DNA from 3 places in the Streptomyces sp. NPDC058240 genome. Region 2 is predicted to be linked to each of the others. Evidence: riboswitches for the same ligand, from Rfam matches in the RefSeq annotation. Region 2 holds a riboswitch; each other region holds the start of a gene.
The links. A riboswitch is a leader RNA that binds a small molecule or an ion and turns the genes downstream of it on or off. The one in region 2 is predicted to bind cobalamin.
Positions count from the first base shown of each region.

Region 1: it holds a riboswitch for cobalamin, as region 2 does, so the genes downstream of both, ACFVX4_RS24065 (ribonucleoside-diphosphate reductase subunit alpha) here and cobN (cobaltochelatase subunit CobN) in region 2, are expected to answer to the same signal.
Region 3: it holds a riboswitch for cobalamin, as region 2 does, so the genes downstream of both, ACFVX4_RS02020 (prenyltransferase/squalene oxidase repeat-containing protein) here and cobN (cobaltochelatase subunit CobN) in region 2, are expected to answer to the same signal.

Region 1 is NZ_JBHVWT010000016.1:57,167-64,687, reverse strand. Features, by position in the region: gene mctP (monocarboxylate uptake permease MctP) at 1-1,295, shown strand, start outside; cobalamin riboswitch at 1,623-1,754, shown strand; gene ACFVX4_RS24065 (ribonucleoside-diphosphate reductase subunit alpha) at 1,894-4,305, shown strand; gene ACFVX4_RS24060 (ribonucleotide-diphosphate reductase subunit beta) at 4,305-5,324, shown strand; gene ACFVX4_RS24055 (hypothetical protein) at 5,331-5,543, opposite strand; gene ACFVX4_RS24050 (GlxA family transcriptional regulator) at 5,625-6,599, shown strand; gene ACFVX4_RS24045 (D-Ala-D-Ala carboxypeptidase family metallohydrolase) at 6,626-7,363, opposite strand.
Region 2 is NZ_JBHVWT010000036.1:22,872-30,392, forward strand. Features, by position in the region: gene cobN (cobaltochelatase subunit CobN) at 1-2,305, opposite strand, end outside; adenosylcobalamin (AdoCbl) riboswitch at 2,392-2,472, opposite strand; gene cobG (precorrin-3B synthase) at 2,573-3,892, shown strand; gene ACFVX4_RS32915 (precorrin-8X methylmutase) at 3,956-4,582, shown strand; gene ACFVX4_RS32920 (precorrin-2 C(20)-methyltransferase) at 4,585-6,090, shown strand; gene ACFVX4_RS32925 (cobalt-precorrin-6A reductase) at 6,109-6,864, opposite strand; gene ACFVX4_RS32930 (cobalt-precorrin-5B (C(1))-methyltransferase) at 6,876-7,521, shown strand, end outside.
Region 3 is NZ_JBHVWT010000001.1:442,548-450,068, reverse strand. Features, by position in the region: gene ACFVX4_RS02030 (energy-coupling factor transporter transmembrane protein EcfT) at 1-607, opposite strand, end outside; gene ACFVX4_RS02025 (SCO2322 family protein) at 604-1,299, opposite strand; gene ACFVX4_RS02020 (prenyltransferase/squalene oxidase repeat-containing protein) at 1,296-2,570, opposite strand; cobalamin riboswitch at 2,680-2,815, opposite strand; gene ACFVX4_RS02015 (DinB family protein) at 2,921-3,490, shown strand; gene ACFVX4_RS02010 (MBL fold metallo-hydrolase) at 3,540-4,580, opposite strand; gene ACFVX4_RS02005 (aldehyde dehydrogenase) at 4,806-6,266, shown strand; gene ACFVX4_RS02000 (ferredoxin) at 6,266-6,499, shown strand; gene ACFVX4_RS01995 (hypothetical protein) at 6,599-7,075, opposite strand; gene ACFVX4_RS01990 (alpha/beta fold hydrolase) at 7,411-7,521, opposite strand, start outside.

The DNA of each region.
Region 1 (7,521 bases), on a different contig from region 2:
CCACCTCGGACTTCGTCCGCGGGCGCTTCGGCTCGAAGAGCCTCTCGCTGGCGGTCGCCATCACGGGCATCCTCGCCACGATGCCGTACATCGCGCTCCAACTCGTCGGCATCCAGGCGGTGCTGGACGTGATGGGCGTCGGCGGCGGCGAGAACACCCACTGGTTCATCAAGGACCTGCCGCTGCTGATCGCGTTCGCGGTGCTCGCCTCGTACACCTACTCGTCCGGCCTGCGGGCGCCCGCGCTGATCGCGTTCGTCAAGGACGGGCTGATCTACCTGGTCATCGCGGTGGCGATCATCTACATCCCGATCAAGCTGGGCGGCTTCGACGACATCTTCGCCAAGGCGGGCGAGGCGTTCTCGCAGACCAACCCGGCCACCGGCAAGCCGCGCGGCGCGCTCGCACCGGGCGAGGCGGGCCAATGGGGTTACGCCACCCTGGCGTTGGGCTCGGCGCTGGCGCTGTTCATGTATCCGCACTCGATCACGGCGACGCTCTCCAGCCGCAGCCGCAACGTGATCCGGCGCAACACCACGATCCTGCCGCTGTACTCGCTGATGCTGGGCCTGCTGGCGCTGCTCGGCTTCATGGCCATCGCCGCCGGGATCAAGGTGGACAACGGGCAGCTGGCCATCCCCCAGCTGTTCGAGAACATGTTCCCGGACTGGTTCGCGGGCGTCGCGTTCGCCGCCATCGGCATCGGCGCGCTGGTGCCCGCCGCGATCATGTCGATCGCCGCGGCGAACCTCTTCACCCGCAACATCTACAAGGACTTCCTGAAGCCGGACGCGACCCCGGAGCAGGAGACCAAGGTCTCCAAGCTGGTGTCGCTGCTGGTCAAGGTCGGCGCGCTCGCCTTCGTCCTCACCATGGACAAGACGGTCGCGATCAACTTCCAGCTGCTCGGCGGCATCTGGATCCTCCAGACGATGCCGGCCCTGGTCGGCGGCCTGTTCACCCGCTGGTTCCACCGCTGGGCGCTGCTCGCGGGCTGGGCGGTCGGCATGGTGTACGGGACGGTGGCCGCGTACGGGGTCGCCAGCCCGACCCAGGCGCACTTCGGCGGGTCCTCCAAGGAGATCCCCGGCATCGGCGAGATCGGCTACATCGGCCTCACCGCGTTCGTGCTGAACGTGGTGGTGACGGTGGTGCTCACCTTCGTCCTGAACGCCGTGAAGGCGCCCGCCGGGATCGACGAGACCTCCCCGTCCGACTACACGGCCGGCGCGGGCGACCCGGGCGTGAAGACGGAACTCCCGCCGGCCACGGCGGGGGCGCCGGGCGGTCACTGACGACCGGCGCCAACGGCCCGTCGAGGGCCTCTCGTTCGGATCAGGCCGGATCAGGGAGCGGGGTCCGGTGCCGTACATCGCAAGGCGGAGGAGGGAGTCGACGCGGCGCGTCGGCGACCGACGACAACGCGGCGAGGTGCGGCACCAGGGCACGCGAGCCCGGCATGGTCCGAACGAGAGGCCCTGGCCTCCTCCAGCGGGGCGCGGCGGGCCGACGGCGTGATCCGGCCCGGCGGCCCGGGAAAGGGCCGTACGGCTCATTCTGTGGGCCTCGCCCGGTCGGTGCGACACAACATGTGGGGGCTGCCTCATCGGGCAGCCCCCACATGTATGCTCATCCTCGCTGTCGCCGCAGGGGAATCCGGTGCGAATCCGGAACTGTCCCGCAACGGTGTATTCAGTGCGCTTTTGTGCACCCCCGAGTCAGTCCGATGACCTGCCGGCAGCGCATCCGGCTCGACCGAACCGGATGCCCAGACGTCCGGGCCTCGCGGTTGGGCCGGTGGACGCCGTGCGGAGTGCTGCCCTGCCCCGGGTGCGCGCCCGTAGGGCTGCCCCGTTCCCCGCCGGCCCCGAGCCGAGCGAGGGAGAGCACCACGTGACCATCGCGCCAGCCGATCCGGCTTCAGTCGCCGTGTCCGCAGCAGCCGAGTCCGAGGCAGCCGCACAGGACGGACCGGGAACCGCACTGCTGCGGACCCTGACCGACCTCACCGCCGATCTGCCCGACACCGACCCCGGCCGGGTCGCCGCTGCCGCGCTGCGCGGTCGCAGCGCCCGAGCGGACGAGGCCGAGCTGCGCTCGCTGGCCACCGAGGCCGCCGCGGGCCTGATCTCCGAGGACCCCGCCTACTCCCGGCTCGCCGCCCGGCTCCTGACCCTCACCATCGCGGACGAAGCGGCCGGCCAGGGCGCGGTCTCCTTCTCCGCCTCGGTCGCCGTCGGGCACCGCGAGGGCCTGATCGCGGACCGTACCGCCGAGTTCGTCGCCCGCCACGCGGCCGTGCTGGACGCGCTGGTGGAGCGTTCGCTCGCCGACGGCGCGGACGACCGCTTCGGCTACTTCGGGCTGCGGACCCTGCACAGCCGCTATCTGCTGCGCCACCCGCACACCCGCCAGGTCATCGAGACGCCCCAGCACTTCATGCTGCGGGTCGCGTCCGGGCTCGCCGAGGACGACTCGCAGCGCGCGGTGGACGAAGTAGCGGCGCTGTACGGGCTGATGAGCCGGCTCGACTACCTCCCCTCCTCCCCCACGCTCTTCAACTCCGGCACCCGGCACCCGCAGATGTCCTCCTGCTACCTGCTGGACTCCCCGCTGGACGAGCTCGACTCGATCTACGACCGCTACCACCAGGTGGCCCGGCTCTCGAAGCACGCGGGCGGCATCGGTCTGTCGTACTCCCGCATCCGCTCCCGCGGTTCGCTGATCCGTGGCACCAACGGACACTCCAACGGCATCGTGCCGTTCCTGAAGACGCTCGACGCCTCCGTCGCCGCGGTCAACCAGGGGGGCCGCCGCAAGGGCGCCGCCGCCGTCTACCTGGAGACCTGGCACGCGGACATCGAGGAGTTCCTGGAACTGCGCGACAACACGGGCGAGGACCAGCGGCGTACGCACAACCTCAACCTGGCGCACTGGATCCCGGACGAGTTCATGCGCCGGGTCGACGCGGACGGCGACTGGTCGCTGTTCTCGCCCGCCGACGTACCCGGTCTCGTCGACCTGTGGGGCGACGAGTTCGACGCCGCGTACCGGGCCGCCGAGGCGAAGGGGCTGGCCCGCAAGTCGATCCCGGCCCGCGAGCTGTACGGCCGGATGATGCGCACCCTCGCGCAGACCGGCCAGGGCTGGATGACGTTCAAGGACGCCTCCAACCGGACCGCGAACCAGACCGCCGAGCCGGGCAGCGTCGTCCACTCCTCGAACCTGTGCACCGAGATCCTCGAAGTCACCGACGACGGCGAGACGGCGGTCTGCAACCTGGGCTCGGTCAACCTCGGCGCGTTCGTCGCCGACGGTGACATCGACTGGGAGCGGCTGGACGCCACCGTCCGCACCGCCGTGACCTTCCTCGACCGGGTCGTCGACATCAACTTCTACCCGACCGAGCAGGCCGGCCGCTCCAACGCGAAGTGGCGCCCGGTGGGCCTGGGCGCCATGGGTCTCCAGGACGTCTTCTTCCAGCTGCGGCTGCCCTTCGACTCCCCCGAGGCCCGCGCGCTCTCCACGAGGATCTCCGAGCGGATCATGCTCGCCGCGTACGAGGCGTCGTGCGAGCTGGCCGAGCGGTCCGGCCCGCTGCCCGCCTGGTCGCAGACGCGCGCCGCGCGCGGTGTGCTGCACCCCGACCACTACGACACCGAGCTGAACTGGCCGGAGCGGTGGGACGCGCTGCGCGCCCGCGTCGCGAAGAGCGGGATGCGCAACTCGCTGCTGCTCGCCATCGCGCCGACGGCGACGATCGCCTCGATCGCGGGGGTCTACGAGTGCATCGAGCCGCAGGTCTCCAACCTCTTCAAGCGCGAGACGCTCAGCGGTGAGTTCCTCCAGGTCAACGCGTACCTGGTGAATGAGCTGAAGCAGCTCGGGGTGTGGGACGCGCGGACCCGTGAGGCGCTGCGCGAGGCCAGCGGCTCGGTGCAGGGCTTCGCCTGGATCCCGGAGGACGTGCGGGCGCTGTACCGCACGGCGTGGGAGATCCCGCAGCGCGGTCTGATCGACATGGCGGCGGCCCGTACGCCGTTCCTGGACCAGAGCCAGTCGCTGAACCTGTTCCTGGAGACGCCGACGATCGGCAAGCTCTCCTCGATGTACGCGTACGCCTGGAAGCAGGGGCTGAAGACGACGTACTACCTGCGCTCGCGCCCGGCGACCCGGATCGCCCGTGCCGCCTCCGGCCAGGCCGCGACCGCCGCCCCCATCCCCGTACAGCAGGCTTCGGCGCCCGACGCGGACGCGATCGCCTGCTCCCTCGAAAACCCCGAGTCCTGCGAGGCCTGCCAGTAATGAGCTCCACCAACGCCGACAAGAACCTTCTGGACCCGGGCTTCGAACTGACGCTGCGGCCCATGCGCTACCCGGACTTCTACGAGCGCTACCGCGACGCGATCAAGAACACCTGGACGGTGGAGGAGGTCGACCTGCACTCCGACGTCGCCGACCTCGCCAAGCTGTCCCCCGGCGAGCAGCACATGATCGGCAGGCTGGTCGCGTTCTTCGCGACGGGCGACTCGATCGTCTCCAACAACCTCGTGCTGACGCTGTACAAGCACATCAACTCCCCCGAGGCGCGGCTGTACCTGTCGCGGCAGCTCTTCGAGGAGGCCGTGCACGTCCAGTTCTATCTGACGCTGCTGGACACCTATCTGCCCGACCCGGATGACCGCGCCGCCGCGTTCGACGCGGTCGAGGAGATTCCCTCGATCCGCGAGAAGGCGCAGTTCTGCTTCAAGTGGATGGACTCGGTCGAGAAGATCGACCGGCTGGAGACGAAGGCCGACCGCCGCCGTTTCCTGCTGAACCTGATCTGCTTCGCGGCGTGCATCGAGGGGCTGTTCTTCTACGGCGCGTTCGCGTACGTCTACTGGTTCCGCTCGCGGGGTCTGCTGCACGGTCTCGCCACGGGCACCAACTGGGTGTTCCGTGACGAGACGATGCACATGAACTTCGCGTTCGAGGTCGTGGACACCGTCCGCAAGGAGGAGCCGGACCTCTTCGACGACGAGCTCCAGCAGCAGGTCACCGACATGCTGAAGGAGGCCGTGGCCGCGGAGCTGCAGTTCGGCCGTGATCTGTGCGGCGACGGGCTGCCCGGCATGAACACCGAGTCGATGCGGCAGTACCTGGAGTGCGTCGCCGACCAGCGGCTCACCCGGCTGGGCTTCCCGGCGGTCTACGGCTCCGAGAACCCGTTCTCGTTCATGGAGCTGCAGGGCGTGCAGGAGCTGACGAACTTCTTCGAGCGCCGGCCGTCCGCGTACCAGGTGGCGGTGGAGGGCTCGGTCGCCTTCGACGACGACTTCTAGGGCGGGCTAGATCCTGGCCCAGCTTCTGAGGTAGGGGCGCCGCGCAGCCGTGACGGGCTGCGCGGCGTCCGCTGTTTCCGGGGGTCCGTCGCTCCGGGCCCGTTCCGCGGCACGGAGCTCGCGGTCGATGCGGCGCTCGCGGGAGAGTCCGGCGAGGGCGGGCAGCAGGACGAGAGCGATAAGTGCGGCTATGCCCAGGACGTTCTGGAATGCGTTCATGGCTCTACTCTCGTCTGCGCGGACGGATTGCGGCAGTGGCAGGACTGTCATGGAACATCGAATTACTGCCACACTGGCTCTATGCTGAAAAATGTCGCCGCTCTGCTGCTCGACGAGGTCCACCCCTTCGAACTGGGCGTGCTGTGCGAGGTCTTCGGACTCGACCGAAGCGACGAGGGCCTGCCGGTCCACGATTTCGCCGTGGTCTCCGCCGAGGGCCCGGTGCTGCGGACCCACGCCGGCTTCACCATCAGTACGCCGCACGGCCTGGACCGTCTGGAGGAGGCCGACCTCATCGCCGTACCGGCCGGCAGCCACTTCATGGACCGGGAGTACCCCGAGGAGGTCCTCGGCGCCCTGCGCCGGGCCGTGGACCGGGGTGCCCGGGTGCTGAGCGTCTGCTCCGGCGCGTACGTTCTCGGCGCGGCCGGACTGCTGGACGGGCGCCGCTGCACCACCCACTGGCGCCACGCCCCGGAGCTGGCCCGCCGCTTCCCGCGCGCCGTCGTCGAACCCGATGTGCTGTACGTGGACGAGGGCCAGGTCATCACCTCGGCGGGCACGGCGGCCGGGATCGACGCCTGTCTGCATCTGGTCCGGCAGGCGTACGGCCCCGATGCCGCCAACGCGATCGCCCGCCGCATGGTGGTGCCGCCGCACCGGGACGGCGGTCAGGCGCAGTACATCGAGCGGCCACTGCCCCGCACCCCCTGCGACACCGTCGGCGAGACGCTGGTCTGGATGGAGCGCCACATCGATCAGGAGATGACCGTCGAGCAGCTCGCCGCCCAGGCGCACATGTCGCCGCGCACCTTCGCCCGCCGCTTCCAGCAGGAGACGGGCACCACTCCGTACCGCTGGCTGCTGCGCCAGCGGGTGCTGCTGGCACAGCACCTGCTGGAGACATCCGATGAAACGGTGGACACGATCGCCGGACGCACCGGCTTCGGGACCGCCGCCGCACTGCGCCACCAGTTCGTACGCTCCTTGGGCACCACACCGAACGCCTACCGCCGCACTTTCCGTGGCCCTGGCGCGATGGTCGAAGTGGCCTGACGCGGCACACGGAAGGGCCCCGTACGTCAGACGCCGCAGTTCGGCGCCGACCAGTAGTGGCTGGGGCCCCGGTTGACGTGGATGTGGTCACCGTGGTCCGGGTAACCCGGGCCGAGGATCCCGTTGAAGCCGTGGTTGCGGGCCTGCTTGGCGAGGGTACACAGGGCGTGCGGTCCGGCGCCCAGGTCGGCCGCGTCGCCGTACATGTGGCGGCTGTTGGACGCGCCGCCGACCGCGCTGTTGCAGGACGCGGAGCGGAAGCCGCTGGTGATCCGGATGGGCTGGTCACCGAGCGCGTGCCGCAGCGCCTCCAGCTTCCACATGGTGCTCAGCGCGTTGGCCTTCGCCGTGCCCGCCGCGACGGCACCACCCGCCCAGGTCGAGTTGCACTGGTTGTGCTCGGCGTACGTGAAGTGCGCCGGGGTGCAGTCATTGTCCTGGAGCTCGTAGATCTTGGCCTGGGTGGCCGGGCCCGCGATGCCGTCGGCGGCGAGGCCGTAGGCGGCCTGGAAGCGCTTGACGGCGGCGGTGGTGGCCGGTCCGTAGGAGCCGTCGATGGCGAGTACAGAGTTGTAGCCGGGGTAGCCGGCCACCCGGATCTGGAGCTGGACGACGTCGTTGCCGGTGGCACCGGGGGACATCGTGCGGGTCCAGGTGTAGCAGCCGTCGGCCTGTGCGGTGCCGGCGGTCACCACGGCACCGCACAAGGCGAAAGCCATGGCCATGACAAGTCCGAGCAGGAGTCGTGCGGTACGTCCGAGCATGGGGGCTCCCTACCGTGACGGAGGTATGGGGAGAGAGCCTGTCGGACGAGTCGACGCGCGTCAACTACCCACGAATGAATGGCAGTTGGCAGCCATCCGGGGTTGAAGCCCGACGGGCCCGGTCCTCCTCGCGAGAAGGACCGGGCCCGTCGGTGACA
Region 2 (7,521 bases):
CGGCCAGCCGCGGCACCACCTCGCGGGCCGCGAAGTCGAGGATGTCGCTGACGGCCCGCGGGTGCCCGGCCGCCACCCCGGCGACGGCTTCCGGGGACCAGTCCGCGTCCTCCATCGCCTGGACCAGGGCGCGGGCCCGCTCCTCGGCCTCGTCGGCGGTGACCCGGGTCGCGGCGGACTCGTCGAGCCCCAACGCCTCGCGCAGGCCCGGCAGAGAGGCCGTGCCGCCCCAGATCTGACGGGCGCGCAGGATCGCGAGGACGAGGTTGACCCGGTCGGCACCGGCCGGGGCGCCGCCCAGGACATGCAGGCCGTCGCGGATCTGCGCGTCCTTGATCTCGCAGAGCCAGCCGTCGAGATGCATGATGAACTCGTCGAAGCCCTCGTCCTCGGGGCGGTCTTCGAGCCCCAGGTCGTGATCGAGCTTGGCCGCCTGGATCAGGGTCCAGATCTGTGCGCGGATCGCCGGCAGCTTCGCCGGGTCCATCGCCGCGATCTGGGCGTGCTCGTCCAGGAGTTGTTCGAGCCGGGCGATGTCCCCGTAGCTGTCGGCGCGCGCCATCGGCGGTACGAGGTGGTCCACGAGGGTGGCATGGACGCGCCGCTTGGCCTGCGTCCCCTCGCCCGGGTCGTTGACCAGGAACGGGTAGATGAGCGGGAGGTCGCCGAGGGCGGCGTCGGGGCCGCAGGCGGCGGAGAGGCCGGCGTTCTTGCCGGGCAGCCATTCCAGGTTGCCGTGCTTGCCGAGGTGGATCATCGCGTCGGCGCCGAAGCCGTTGTCGTCGGCCGGGGCGGCGATCCAGCGGTAGGCGGCCAGGTAGTGGTGCGAGGGCGGCAGATCGGGGTCGTGGTAGATCGCGATCGGGTTCTCGCCGAAGCCGCGCGGCGGCTGGATGAGGATGAGCAGATTGCCGCGGCGCAGGGCCGCAAGGACGATGTCGCCCTCCGGGTTGCTCGACCGGTCCACGAACATCTCGCCCGGGGCGGGGCCCCAGTGCTGCTCGACGGCTTCGCGGAGCTCGGCCGGGAGGGTCGCGTACCAGCGCCGGTAGTCGGCGGCCGGGATGCGGACCGGATTGCGGGCCAACTGCTCCTCGGTGAGCCACTCCTGGTCGTGGCCGCCCGCCTCGATCAGCGCGCGGATCAGCTCGTCGCCGTCGCCCGATGCGAGGCCGGGGACCTCCTCCGTACCGAAGTCGTATCCCTCGGCGCGGAGTCGGCGCAGCAGGGCGACGGCGCTGGCCGGGGTGTCGAGGCCGACCGCGTTGCCGATCCGGGAGTGCTTGGTCGGATACGCGGAGAGGACGAGCGCGATCCGCTTCTCGGCGGCCGGGATGTGGCGCAGCCGGGCATGGCGCACGGCGATCCCGGCGACACGGGCGGCGCGCTCGGTGTCGGCGACGTACGCGGGCAGGCCGTCCTCGTCGATCTCCTTGAACGAGAACGGAACGGTGATCAGGCGGCCGTCGAACTCGGGGACCGCGATCTGGCTGGCGGCGTCGAGCGGGGAGACTCCCTCGTCGTTGCCTTCCCAGTCGGTGCGCGAACCGGTGAGGCAGAGGGCCTGGAGGATGGGTACGTCGAGGCCGCTGAGGACGCCCGCGTCCCAGGACTCGTCGTCACCGCCCGCCGACGCCTCGGCGGGCCGGGTGCCGCCCGCGGCGAGGACGGTCGTCACGATCGCGTCGGCGGCGCGCAGCGCTTCGATCAGTTCGGGCTCGGGGGTACGCAGCGAGGCGACGTACAGCGGCAGCGCGCGGGCGCCCGCGTCCTCGACGGCACGGCACAGGGCCTCGATGAACGCGGTGTTGCCGCTCATGTGGTGGGCGCGGTAGTAGAGCACGGCGACGACCGGGCCGTCGGTGCTACGGGGGGTGCGCTCCAGCGGGCCCCAGGAGGGTGCCGGGGCGGGCGGCGCGAAGCCGTGGCCGGTGAGCAGGACGGTGTCGGAGAGGAAGCGGGCGAGCTGGTCCAGGTTGGCGGGCCCGCCGTGGGCCAGATAGGCATGGGCCTCGGCGGCGATGCCGATGGGAACCGTCGAGGCGGCCATCAGCTGGGCGTCGGGGGCCTGTTCGCCGGTGAGGACGACGACGGGGCGTCCGGTGGCGAGCACCTGGTCGAGGCCGTCCTGCCAGGCGCGTACCCCGCCGAGGAGGCGCACGACGACCAGGTCGACGCCGTCCAGGAGCTGTGGCAGGTCCTGGAGCGGGAGCCGGGAGGGGTTGGCGTAGCGGTAGGAGACCGGGCCCTCCGAGGCACGGGCGCTGAGCAGGTCGGTGTCGGACGTCGACAGGAGCAGGATCATGCGGCGTCGGGCCTTCCTCGGGGTGTCCACGCCCCGGGCGGTGTCGGAATGAAGCTCCCCGCTCGAACGGATCCGAGCGTGTGGGGAAGGGAGTTCCTGACTTGCCCGGCCGTGGCCGGACTCACAGTGGCGGGACCGTGCCGGACTTGCACCGGACTTCCTCCCCTGTCGCCGTCTGTGGCGACGACGTGCCGGATGGCCCGTCACTAGGCATAGTAAGGGCCGGTCAACCGATGGAGGACATACGGATCTGGTCAGATGGTCGGTATGCTCGCCGCCATGCCCCGACCTGCCACTTCGCCTTCACCGCCGGGAGACGCGTCTCCCCGGGACCGCGGTGACGCCTGCCCCGGCACGCTGCGGCTGCACCGGGCGGACGACGGCGCTCTGGCCCGCGTCCGTGTTCCCGGCGGTCTGCTGACCGCGGTGCAGGCGGACGCCCTGGGGGCGTTGGCGGGGAGCCTGGGCGATGGTGAGTTGCATCTCACTTCGCGCGGCAATGTCCAGTTGCGCGGGCTGGGCCCGGACTGCGGAGGCGAACTGGCCGACAGGCTGGGCGAGGCGGGGCTGCTGCCCTCCGCGCGCCACGAGCGGATACGCAACATCGTGGCGTCGCCGCTCTCGGGGCTCGACGGCCGCGGCGCACGGGACGTCGGCCCCTGGCTGTCCGCGCTGGACGCGCTGTTGTGCGCGGGCGACCGGACGGCGGGCCTCTCGGGCAGGTTCCTGTTCGTGCTCGACGACGGCCGTGGCGATGTGGACACGCTGGGCGGCGACGTGACATTGCTGGCGCAGGGCGACGGAACGGCGCTGCTGCGGATCGGCATGGCCAGGACCGCAGTACGGATACCGGGCGCGCAGGCGCCGCAGGCCGCCCTCCTGGCGGCCGGGACCTTCCTGGATCAGGCGTCGGGCACCGGTGCCTGGCGCGTGTCGGACCTGCCCGGCGGTGCCGGATCCCTCTTCGACGAGGTCGTACGACGGTTGCGGGCGACGGGTACCGGCACCACTTCCACCGAGGACCGTGCCTGCCCGCGGAGCTCGGACGGCCCCGCCCCCGGCGTCGTGACCGGCCCGCACGACGGGGCCGCGCTGTCCGTCGGCATCCCCCTGGGGCGCGTCGACCCGACGCAGTGGCGGTCGTTGACGGACACGGCGCGGCACCGGGGCCGCGGTGAGTTGCGGCTGACACCGTGGCGCGGGGTCGTCGTACCGGGGGTGGAGCGGCGGCGGGCCGCGGGGCTGCTGGACGATCTGGGGGCCACCGGCCTCGTCGTCGGACCCGGCTCCCCCTGGGCCGGGGTGGGTGCCTGTATCGGCCGGCCCGGCTGCGCGAAGTCGCTGGCCGATGTGCGGGCCCAGGCGGCGGACGCGGTGGGGGCCGTGGGCCCGCTTCCGGTGTACTGGTCCGGGTGCGAACGCCGGTGCGGCCACCCCCGCGGCGAGTGGGTGGACGTCGTCGCCACCCCCGGCGGACACCGGATCTCGCTCGTACGGGGCGAGGTACGGGACGCCCCCGTGAGCGTCCCCGACAGCCCCGGTGGGCTCGCCGCCGCGGTGGCCGCGGCCCGCCGCGCGCGCGGCTGATCCCGTACGCCCCACTCCCCTGTACCCGACCGTCGCACGCCCGAGGAAGAGAGCGAAAGCACTGTGCACCAGTACGAGAAGGACGGACCGGCGATCTATCGCCAGTCCTTCGCCACGATCCGTGCAGAGGCGGATCTCGCAGGCCTGCCCGCCGATGTGAGCCAGGTCGCGGTCCGCATGATCCACGCCTGCGGGATGGTCGACCTCGTCCGTGATCTCGCTTTCACCCCGGACGCGGTCGCCCGCGCCCGCGCCGCTCTGCGGGCCGGCGCACCCATCCTGTGCGATGTGGCCATGGTCGCCAGCGGCGTCACCCGCAAGCGGCTGCCCGCGGACAACGAGGTGGTGTGCACCCTGTCCGACCCGGCGGTGCCCGAACTCGCGAAGCAGCTGGGCACCACCCGCAGCGCCGCAGCGCTGGAGCTGTGGCGCGACCGGCTGGACGGCGCGGTCGTCGCCGTCGGAAACGCACCGACCGCCCTGTTCCGACTGCTGGAGATGATCGAGGAGGGCGCGCCGCGCCCCGCCGCCGTCATCGGCGTACCGGTCGGCTTCATCGGTGCCGCCGAGTCCAAGGACGCCCTGGCCGCGCACCCGTCCGGGCTGGAGCATCTGATCGTTCGGGGCCGTCGCGGCGGCAGCGCCATGGCGGCCGCCGCCCTCAACGCGATCGCCAGCGAGGAAGAGTAGACGTGAGCGAGCAGAAGACGGGCCGGCTGTACGGGGTCGGGCTCGGCCCCGGCGATCCGGCCCTGATGACCGTACGCGCGGTGGAGATCATCGCCGAGGCCGATGTCATCGCCTATCACAGTGCCCGGCACGGGCGGTCCATCGCCCGGTCCATCACGGCGAAGCACATCCGTGCCGACCATGTCGAGGAGCCGCTGGTCTACCCCGTCACGACGGAGACCACGGACCACCCGGGCGGTTACCGGGGAGCGATGGAGGAGTTCTACGCCGAGGCGGCGGCCCGCCTGGCGGTGCATCTCGACGCCGGCCGCACGGTCGCCGTGCTGGCCGAGGGCGACCCGCTCTTCTACGGCTCGTACATGCACATGCACAAGCGGCTCGCCGACCGCTACCCGACCGAAGTGATCCCGGGCGTCACCTCGGTCAGCGCGGCCGCCGCGCGGCTCGGCACCCCGCTCGTCGAGGGCGAGGAGGTGCTGACCATCCTGCCCGGCACCCTGCCGGAGGAGGAGCTGACCGCCCGGCTCGCCGCCACCGACGCCGCTGTGGTCATGAAGCTGGGACGTACGTTTCCCGCCGTGCGCCGCGCCTTCGAGACGGCCGGGCGGCTGCCCGAGGCGCGCTACGTCGAGCGCGCCACGATGGCCGGGGAGCGGGTGGGCGACCTGGCCGAGGTCGACGCCGGCTCCGTGCCGTACTTCGCGGTCGCGGTCCTGCCCAGCAGGATCGGAGCGCCGCGTCCCGAACGCGCCCCGGAGGGCGGCGAGGTGACCGTGGTCGGCACCGGCCCGGCCGGCCCGCTGTGGCTGACTCCCGAGACGCGCGGGGCGCTGGCCGCCGCGGACGACCTGGTCGGCTACACCACCTATCTGGACCGGGTGCCGGTACGGCCGGGGCAGGTGCGCCACGGCTCGGACAACAAGGTCGAGTCGGAGCGCGCCGAGTTCGCCCTCGATCTGGCCCGGCGCGGACGTCGGGTGGCCGTGGTGTCGGGCGGCGACCCCGGGGTCTTCGCCATGGCGACGGCCGTCCTGGAGGTGGCGTCGCAGGACGAGTACGCGCAGGTGCCGGTGCGGGTGCTGCCGGGGGTGACCGCGGCCAACGCCGCCGCTGCCCGAGCGGGGGCGCCGCTGGGCCACGACTATGCGGCGATATCGCTCTCCGACCGGCTCAAGCCGTGGGAGGTGATCGCTGAGCGGCTTCGCGCGGCGGCGACGGCGGATCTGGTGCTCGCGCTGTACAACCCCGGTTCGCGCAGCCGGACCTGGCAGGTCGGCAAGGCCCGTGACCTGCTGCTCGAACACCGCTCGCCGGACACCCCCGTGGTTCTCGGCCGGGATGTGGGCGGGCCCGCCGAGAACGTGCGGACCGTACGACTGGGCGATCTCGACCCCGCCGAGGTCGACATGCGCACGATCCTGCTCGTCGGGTCCTCGCAGACCCGCTGGGTACGGCGCGGTGACGGCCGGCAGCTCGTCTGGACACCCCGCCGCTATCCGGAGGACTGAGCCGGGTCGGCCGTGGGCCTAGAGCCGGCGGAGGACGTGTTCGCGGAGCCAGTCGACGGCCGGTTCGGGGCCGTCGACGACCGGCATGCCCTCGGGCACGGGCGGCCGCCGCACCACCACCACCGGGATCCGCGCCTCGCGGGCCGCGGTGAGTTTGGGGGCCGTGGCGGCGCCTCCGCTGTCCTTCGTGACGACGACGTCGACGCGATGACGGCGGATCAGCTCACGTTCTCCGTCCAGGGTGAACGGGCCCCGGTCGAGCAGGACCTCCATCCGGGCGGGGTACGGCGCTTCGGGGGCGTCCACCGAGCGCATCAGGAACCACAGCTCGTCCAGGCCCGCGAAGGCGGCCAGCCCCATCCGTCCGGTCGTGAGGAACACGCGCCGTCCCAGCGCGGGCAGCGCCGCCGCCGCCTCGGCCAGGGAGCCGGCCGAATGCCAGTCGTCGCCTTCGCCGGGCACCCAGCCGGGCCGCCGCAACGCCAGCAGGGGAACATGGGCGGCAGCGGCGGCAGCGGCCGCGTTGAAACTGATCGTCCCGGCGAAAGGATGGGTGGCGTCGATGAGCACGTCCACCTGGTGCGTACGCAGCCATGCGGCGAGCCCGTCGGCTCCCCCGAAGCCGCCGATGCGGACCTCGCCCGGGGGAAGCCTCGGGCCGGACACGCGTCCGGCGAGCGAGCTCGTCAGCCTGGCACCGGCCGGGAGCAGCTCCACCAGCAACCCGGCGAGGCGACGGGCCTCCGTCGTTCCGCCGAGTACGAGTACATGCATCGGATCCATCCATGGGTGAGAGTGAGGGCGGACGCAGCGCCCAGCTGAAGCACACCGGTCTGCGGCCCGGCTGGACCACCGGCGCCTGTGCGACCGCGGCGGCCACCGCCGCGTACACGGCCCTGCTGACGGGCGACTTCCCCGACCCGGTGACGATCACCCTACCCAAGGGGCAGACGCCGGCTTTCGCGCTCGCGGTGGAGGAGCTGGCTGCGGGGCGAGCGACGGCCGGGGTGGTCAAGGACGCGGGCGACGACCCCGATGTGACGCACGGCGCTCTCGTCCGGGTGACCGTACGGCGGCTGCCGCCGGGCTCGGGTGTGGTGTTCCGGGCCGGGCCCGGCGTGGGCACGGTCACCCTTCCCGGGCTGCCGCTCGATGTCGGGGAGCCGGCGGTCAATCCCGTGCCGCGCCAGATGATCCGCGACCACATCGCACGCGTCGCCGCGGAACACCGGGGTTCCGGGGACGTCGAGGTCACCGTCTCCGTGGACGACGGCGAGGAGATCGCCCGCTCCACCTGGAACCCGCGCCTCGGCATCCTGGGCGGTCTGTCGATCCTCGGCACGACCGGTGTCGTGGTGCCGTACTCCTGCTCGGCATGGATCGACTCGATCCGCCGCGGCGTGGACGTGGCCCGTGCCGCCGGGCACACCC
Region 3 (7,521 bases), on a different contig from region 2:
GGCCCCGCAGCCGCCGTGCGGTGCGCAGCCGCAGCACGTCGGCGACCATGTTCGGCGCGAACGTCATCGCGACGACGACGGCGACGCCCGCCTCGTACAGCGCGCCCGGCAGCGACTTCAGCAGCCGGGCCGGGTTGGCGAGCGAGTTCGCCGCACCGATACAGATCAGCAGCGTGGCCAGTTTCGCCCCGTCGTAGAGCGCGAAGAGCAACTGCTCGGCGGTGACCCGGCCGCCGATCCTGACCCCCTTCGCCCAGTCGGGCAGCGGCACTTCGGGGAGCGTGAACACCAGGTGCGTGCCGGGGATCGGCGAACCGAGAAAGACGGAGAAGATCAGCCGCACAGCGACGACGAACAGCCCGATCCTGATGAACGCCCCGTACGAACGGGCCCACGGCGCGTCCGTGCGGCGCGCCGCCACGACGTAACCGGCCACCCCCACCAGCAGCCCGAGGAGCAGCGGATTGGTGGTCCGGGAGGCGGCGGTGGCGAGGCCGAGCGCCCACAGCCACCAGGCCCCGGCGGGAAGGGCGTTGCTCCGGTTCGCCTCGGGGGCGCGCAGCGGACGGCGGCGCGCCAGGACCGCGGAGCTGGTCGAGGCGGTCATCCGCGGCGGCGGCGGGCCTGCACGACCGCGGCGATGCCGAGGAGGAGAACGGCGCCGACACCGACGAGCACCCCGGCGGACGGGCCGCCGCCGGAGCCGCCCGAGCCGGTGGCGGCCGCGGATCCGGCCGGTGAGGCGGAGGCGGAGGCGGAGGCGGACGCGGCAGGCGTGCCGTGCCCGTCGCCGGAGACCTGTTCGCCGCAGCCGGAGGCCGGGTAGCCGGTGATCGCGCAGAGCATCGCGTCGCTGCTGTACCGCAAGGGCTCGGCCACCGAGGCGAGCGCCTCCGCGGCGCTCGCCTCGGGGTCGACCCGCGCGCACGCGGTGCGCAGCGCGGGCGGTGTCCCACCGGCCGGGGCGTCACCGGCCGTGCCCGGGTCGATGACGAGCGCGATCCGCTTGGTGCCGTCCTGGGCCGGGGTGTTCGCGCAGATCTTCGTGAAGTCGGGGGCGCGGCGCGGCTTCGCCGAGTCCTGGGAGTCCTCGCTCACCGAGAACCGGAAACCCTGCACCGCCCCGTCGTCGGGCCGGACCAGGGACGGGCCCTGGGCGGCGTACGTCCAGTCGGAGCCGGAACCTTCCCAGAACGACCAGTACCGGTAGCCGGCCGCCTGGGCCGGACCCGCGCCGAGCACGGCCAGGACGGCGCCCAGGACCACCAGCAGCGCGGTGGCCCTTCCCGTGCGCCTCACGGCTGCCTGTTCTTCCGGCGACCACTGATCAGGAAGAACGCGATTGCCGCGAGGACGAGGGCGATGCCGATGTACCACCACACGCCCCCGATCACGTCGTCGCCGCTGTGGACCTGGTCCTTCTCGGTGGCCTCGTACCCGGTGTCGGCGGACGGGTCGGGCGTCACGACGGCGGCGGGCGCGGGGCCGGCCGCGTTCAGCCGGGCGACCAGGTCGACGCCGCCGAAGTCCCGGGCGTTGTCGCCGGTCGAGTGGGCGGCCAGGATCAGCTGGGCGTAGGCGGCGGGGCCGTTCTGGGCGGCCCAGTCCGCGGAGTTCTTCTTCAGCCAGCCGATCGCCCCGGCCGCCTTGTCCTGGTGCCCGGCCGCGGACAGCGCGACGACCGCGTCCGCGGTGTTGCCGAAGTCGGGCTGCGGGGTGGAGTCGGTGGCACCCGGCATCGGCGCCTGGTTCAGGTGGCCGTTCCCGGCGAGGGCGCCGGTGAGGTAGCGGGCGCCGTTCTGGGCGGCCTGCTCGGGCGTGAGGCCGGAACCGGGGTGGCAGCTGGGCGCCTTGCCCGCGGCGTTGTTCCCGACGGCCAGTGCCTTGCCCATCGCGCCGAGCACGGCGGCCGCGGTGGCGTCCGCGTTCGCGACGAGCTTCCCCTTCTTGTCGGGCTGGTAGGCGAAGGCGCCGCCGTCCTTGCCGCCGCACGGGATCGCGAGCGCGAGCAGCGGGTCGTACGGGGTCTTGCCGCCGGGGGTCGTGATGTCCGCGAGCCGCTGCCCCTGCCGGGCGAGGGCGCCGATCACCAGGGAGGTGGAGTTGGCATCGCTGGGCGCGCCCGCGGTGTAGCCCCAGCCGCCGTCCTCGTTCTGCACGGACTTCAGCCAGCGCACCGAGTTGTTCACGGTCTCCCGGTGTCCGCCGACCTCGACCAGCGCCTGGGTGGCGGCCGCGGTGGCATTGGTGTCCCGCATCGTCTTCGCCTCGCACGGCTTGGAGACATCGGGCCGGAACGCGGCGTAGGAGCCGTCGGCGCACTGCTGGGAGATCAGCCAGTCCACCGACTTCGCGGCCGGTGTGACGCCTTCGAGCCGCTGGGCGAGGAAGGCCAGAGACTGCCGCCACACCCCGTCGTAGGTGGGGTCCTTCGTGCCGTACAGCCCGGCCGGCAGTGCGGCGGACGGCGAGGGCGAGGGGGACGGCGCTGCGACCGCGACCGGCGCTGCGGCCGCGCAGAGCACGGCGGCGGTGGCGGCGAGCGTTGCTGCGCTGCGGCGTACGGTCATGGCGGGCGGGGCCTCTCCTGCGGGGTGAACCGGGCACAGGCACGCTCAGGCACCAGGCTCCGGCTCCGTATACCTCGACGGTGCCGACCACCGGTGGGTCCGGTGGTCCGAGCCGGTCACGACCGCGGACAGGGCATTCCGACTCACCGTCTGCGACGACGGCTCACGGCTGCGTGGTCAGTGCCGGATTCGCACCGGCTTCCCCCTGAACGGGCATGATGACGACCCGCACACTCTACCGGGCGGCCCCGGCCGGGCCCGGGGCGGCTTCGGCTCGACGGCAACACGGAAAACCCACTGGCGGGCAACGGGGGAAACCCACTGGCGAGTTCGGCCCCGAACGGACGACCATGTCTCGCATGAGCGATCAACCCGCACGCTGGACCCAGGCGACCGTCTACCCCGACATGTGGGCGGACCCGGACGACGACCCCCGCAGCAAGGAGGGCACGAGCCCGGAGGGCGAGCTCGCGACGCTCGCGGAGTATCTGACCGACTACCGGCTGACCCTGCGGATGAAGTGCGACGGCCTGGACGCGGAGCAGCTGGCCCGCCGGTCCGTCCCGCCGTCGACGCTGTCGCTGCTCGGCCTCCTGCGCCACCTCGCCGAGGTGGAACGGGACTGGCGCAACTGGATCACCGACGGCGAACCGCTGCCGAAGCTGTACGGCAAGCGTGACGCGGACTTCGACGGAGCCGTCGCCGAGCAGGCCGTGGTCGACGCCGCCTACGCCGATCTGGAGCGCGAGCAGGCCGCGACCGACGCCGCGCTGGCCGGGCACCCGGATCTGGGCGAGCGGCTGGGGAAGGACAAGATCTCCGTCCGGGAGCTGCTGGTGCACAGGATCGAGGAGTACGCCCGGCACTGTGGGCAGGCCGACCTGTTGCGCGAGTGCATCGACGGACGGGTGGGCCAGTGAGGCCCGGCCGGTGAGCTGAACCGTGCGGGGCGGCCCGCCCGCCCCGCACTCACACGGCTGTGTACGTCACCGGCTCGCTCCCCGGCACCGCCTCCGCGCGCCCGAGCTTCACCAGTCGGCGCAGATGCGCCTCGGCCTCCGAGACGGCGATGTTCCGGGAGCCGTGCGGGATCTGTTCCCAGGGCCGGTTCCACTCCATCCGCTCGGCCAGCTCCCACGGCGTCAGCGGCTCGGCCAGCAGCCCGAGCAGCCCGGTCAGCCGCTCCTCGTGATGGCCGAGGAGTTCCCGTACGCGCCCCACCGCGTCGGTGAAGGCGTACTGATGGGCGGGCAGCACCTCGGCGGCCCCGAGACGGCCGATGCGCTCCAACGAGTCGAGGTAGTCGCCGAGGGGGTCGGCGACCGTCGCGTCGTCCGGGTCCTCGTACAGCCCGATGTGCGGACTGATCCCCGGCAGCAGATGATCCCCCGAGAAGAGCCGCCCCCGGCCCGGCAGATTCCCCGGATGCTCCTCCTCCAGGTGCAGGCACACATGCCCCGGCGTGTGCCCCGGCGTCCAGATCGCCCGCAGCCTGCGCCCCGCCAGATCGAGCAGCTCACCGGGCACGATCTCCCGGTCCGGCAGCGCGGCCCGCAACCCCGGCAAGGTACGCATCCGCCCCCCGCCGGCCGCGGCGGCCCGCAACGGCGCGAGATGCTCCTCGGGCGCACCGACCGCCGTGAGCTTGGCCGCGAGATACGTCAGCCACCTGCCGGGTTCGGACTCCCGGGTACGGCGCACGATCGCGGTGTCCGCCGCGTGCATGGCGATCCAGGCCCCGGAAGCCTCGCGCACCTGCCCGGAGAGCCCGTGGTGGTCGGGGTGGTGGTGGGTGATGACCACCCCGTGGATGTCCGCCATCTCCGTACCGACGGCGGCGAGCCCGGCACCGAGCGTGTCCCACGCCTCGGGATCGTCCCACCCGGTGTCGATCAGGACCGGTCCCCGATCGGTGTCCAGGACGTGCACGAGGGTGTGGCCGAGCGGATTGTCCGGGATGGGCACCTTGATGCTGTGCACGCCCCCGCCGTGGTCGGTCACCTGCGTCATGAGGTCCCCATCTCTCCGGACGACGTGCGGCTCTGCGGCTCCGATGCGCCGCCCCCACTGTAACGAGAACTTGTTCCAGTAGTAGCCCCGGTCGACCATCTCGTCCGGGGTGCCGTCGTGCCCGTGGACTCCTGGAACTGGAACTGGTATCAGTTCTGACACAGAGTCAGATGTCGAGTCGGATACCGATTCGGGCAACGCGCCGGGCCGCGGGAGGCAGCAGCCATGACCGAGCTTGTCGAACACGGAAAACTGTTCATCGGCGGGGAGTTGGTCGATCCGCTGGGCCGGGACACGATCGAGGTCGTCTCGCCGCACACCGAACAGGTCATCGGCCGGGTGCCGCACGCCTGCGAGGCGGACGTGGACCGTGCCGTCGCCGCCGGGCGGTGGGCGTTCGACGAGGGGCCCTGGCCCCGGATGAGCCTGGACGAGCGGATCGCGGTGGTGACCCGGATCAAGGACGCGTTCGCCGTCCGGTACGAGGAGATCGCCCGGGTCATCAGCTCGGAGAACGGCACCCCGTACACGTCGAGCGTCATGGTGCAGGCGCTCGCCGCGATGATGGTGTGGGACTCGGCGATCACCGTGGCCCGCGAGTTCCCGTACGAGGAGCGGCGGACCGGGGCGCTGGGGCCGTTGCTGGTGCGGCGGGAGCCGGTCGGGGTGGTCGCGGCCGTGGTGCCGTGGAACGTTCCGCAGTTCACCGCTGCCGCCAAGCTGGCGCCCGCGCTGCTGGCCGGCTGCTCCGCCGTGCTCAAGGTCTCGCCCGAATCGCCGCTGGACGCCTACATCCTGGCCGAGATCGCCGCCGATGCCGGGCTGCCGGAGGGCGTGCTCTCCATCCTCCCGGCCGACCGCGAGGTCAGCGAGTACCTGGTCGGGCATCCCGGCGTCGACAAGGTGTCGTTCACCGGGTCCGTGGCCGCCGGGCGCCGGGTGATGGAGGTCGCCTCGCGCAATCTCACCCGGGTCACCCTGGAGTTGGGCGGCAAGTCCGCCGCCGTCATCCTCCCGGACGCCGATCTGGACGCCGCCGTCGCGGGCATCGTCCCCTTCGCCTGGATGATCAACGGCCAGGCGTGCGTGGCCCAGACCCGCATCCTCGTACCGCGCTCCCGCTACGACGAGACGGCCGAGGCGTTCGCCGCGGCGGCGGGTGCGCTGAAGGTCGGCGACCCGCTCGACCCGGCCACCGAACTCGGCCCCCTGGTCGCCCGGCGCCAGCAGCGGCGCTCGCTCGACTACATTCGGATCGGGCAGGACGAGGGCGCCAAGATCCTCACCGGCGGCGGCCGCCCGGCGTCCCAGGAACGGGGCTGGTACGTCGAGCCGACCCTCTTCGGCGACGTCGACAACTCGATGCGGATCGCCCGCGAGGAAATCTTCGGCCCCGTCATCTGCCTGCTGCCGTACGGAGACGAGGACGAGGCCGTACGGATCGCCAATGACTCCGACTACGGGCTCAGCGGCAGCGTCTGGACCGCCGACACCGAGCGCGGCATCGACATCGCCCGCCGGGTCAGGACGGGCACGTACAGCGTGAACACCTTCAGCCTCGACATGCTCGGCCCGTTCGGCGGGTACAAGAACTCCGGCCTGGGCCGGGAGTTCGGGCCCGAGGGGTACGGCGAGTTCTTCGAGCACAAGATGATCCACCTGCCGGCCGGATACGAGGGGGCGTGATGGGCGACCGCTGGACCGTCGAGGTCGACCGAGGGGTCTGCATCGGATCCGGGATGTGTGTGAACCACGCTCCGGGCGCCTTCGCCCTGGACACCGCCCGACAGTCCCGCCCGTCGGCCCCGGAGACCGACGCCGACGAGAAGGTCCTCGCGGCCGCGGAGGGGTGCCCGGTCGAGGCGATCACGATCACACTGACCGACTCGGGAGAGGTCGTCTTCCCACCGGAGGAGTAGACGACGGTTCTCCCTGCGAACGCGAATGAAACACGTGAAGTCGGCCCGTACCGGAACGAATCCGGTACGGGCCGACTCTATGTCTCCGCGCTGCCGGGATCAGCTCAACGTCTGGAAGCCCAGCGAGCCCGCAGTGCCCACGGCGACCCCGCTGCCCGAGATGTTCGGGTAGAAGTAGAACTGATCGTTGCCCCCGGTCGCCCAGACATCGGCCTTGGCGTCTCCGTCCGCATCCGGGACGGCCGTGATCAGCGGCCGGTTGGCAGGTGTCCAGCCGGTGCCGAGGACGACGGACGCCGACGTGAAACCGAGCCCCTCGCCGGAGTACCCCGTGCCCTCGAAGAGGTGTAGTCGGCCGGTGCCCCTGTCGCGGGCGATGAGGTCCACGTGCCCGTTCCCGGTGCAGTCCCCCGGCGCGACGAGGTCGTAGTCGGCCCATGACCCTTCACCGAGCAGGACAGGTGCCCGGCTCTGGTCGAGGTAGAAGGAATCGGAGCCGAAGTACAGCCAGAGCAGGTTGCAGTTGTGGAAGGCCAGGGGGGCCGTCTCCGACGAGGTGAAGCGGGGCGTGTTCATCGTGGGGACGCCAGACAGTTTTCGCCAGGAAGGGAAACCCCTCGCAGGGGCACTTCCCAAAGGTTTCTTTGTCGAGGTCGAGGAACTGTCACATGACGGAGGGTCAGGCGGCGGCAGGGGTGAGTGGATTGATCTGTCCGTCCAGCCGTCACGTCCCCTGAAGGCAGGGGAGTATCTGACGTCGGATGGGGAAATCGTCAGTCGGCAGTGGGTGAATGATCAGCTGAGATGCGGAAAGAGGCCCTGAGGATCTCCGCAGGTGCGGCCCTCGCCCGAGGCCCACGCCAAGACCTCCGGTGCGTGAGGCGGTGCGGCTTCGCCGTGCTCCCGCCGGCTCAGGCGTACCGGCGCAGCAGTCCGTCCACGTATGCCTCCAGCCGTTCCCCCAGTGCCTCGGGCGTCAGATCGTCCCGCCCCAGCTCGCGCCACGGTCCGGCCAGTTTCGC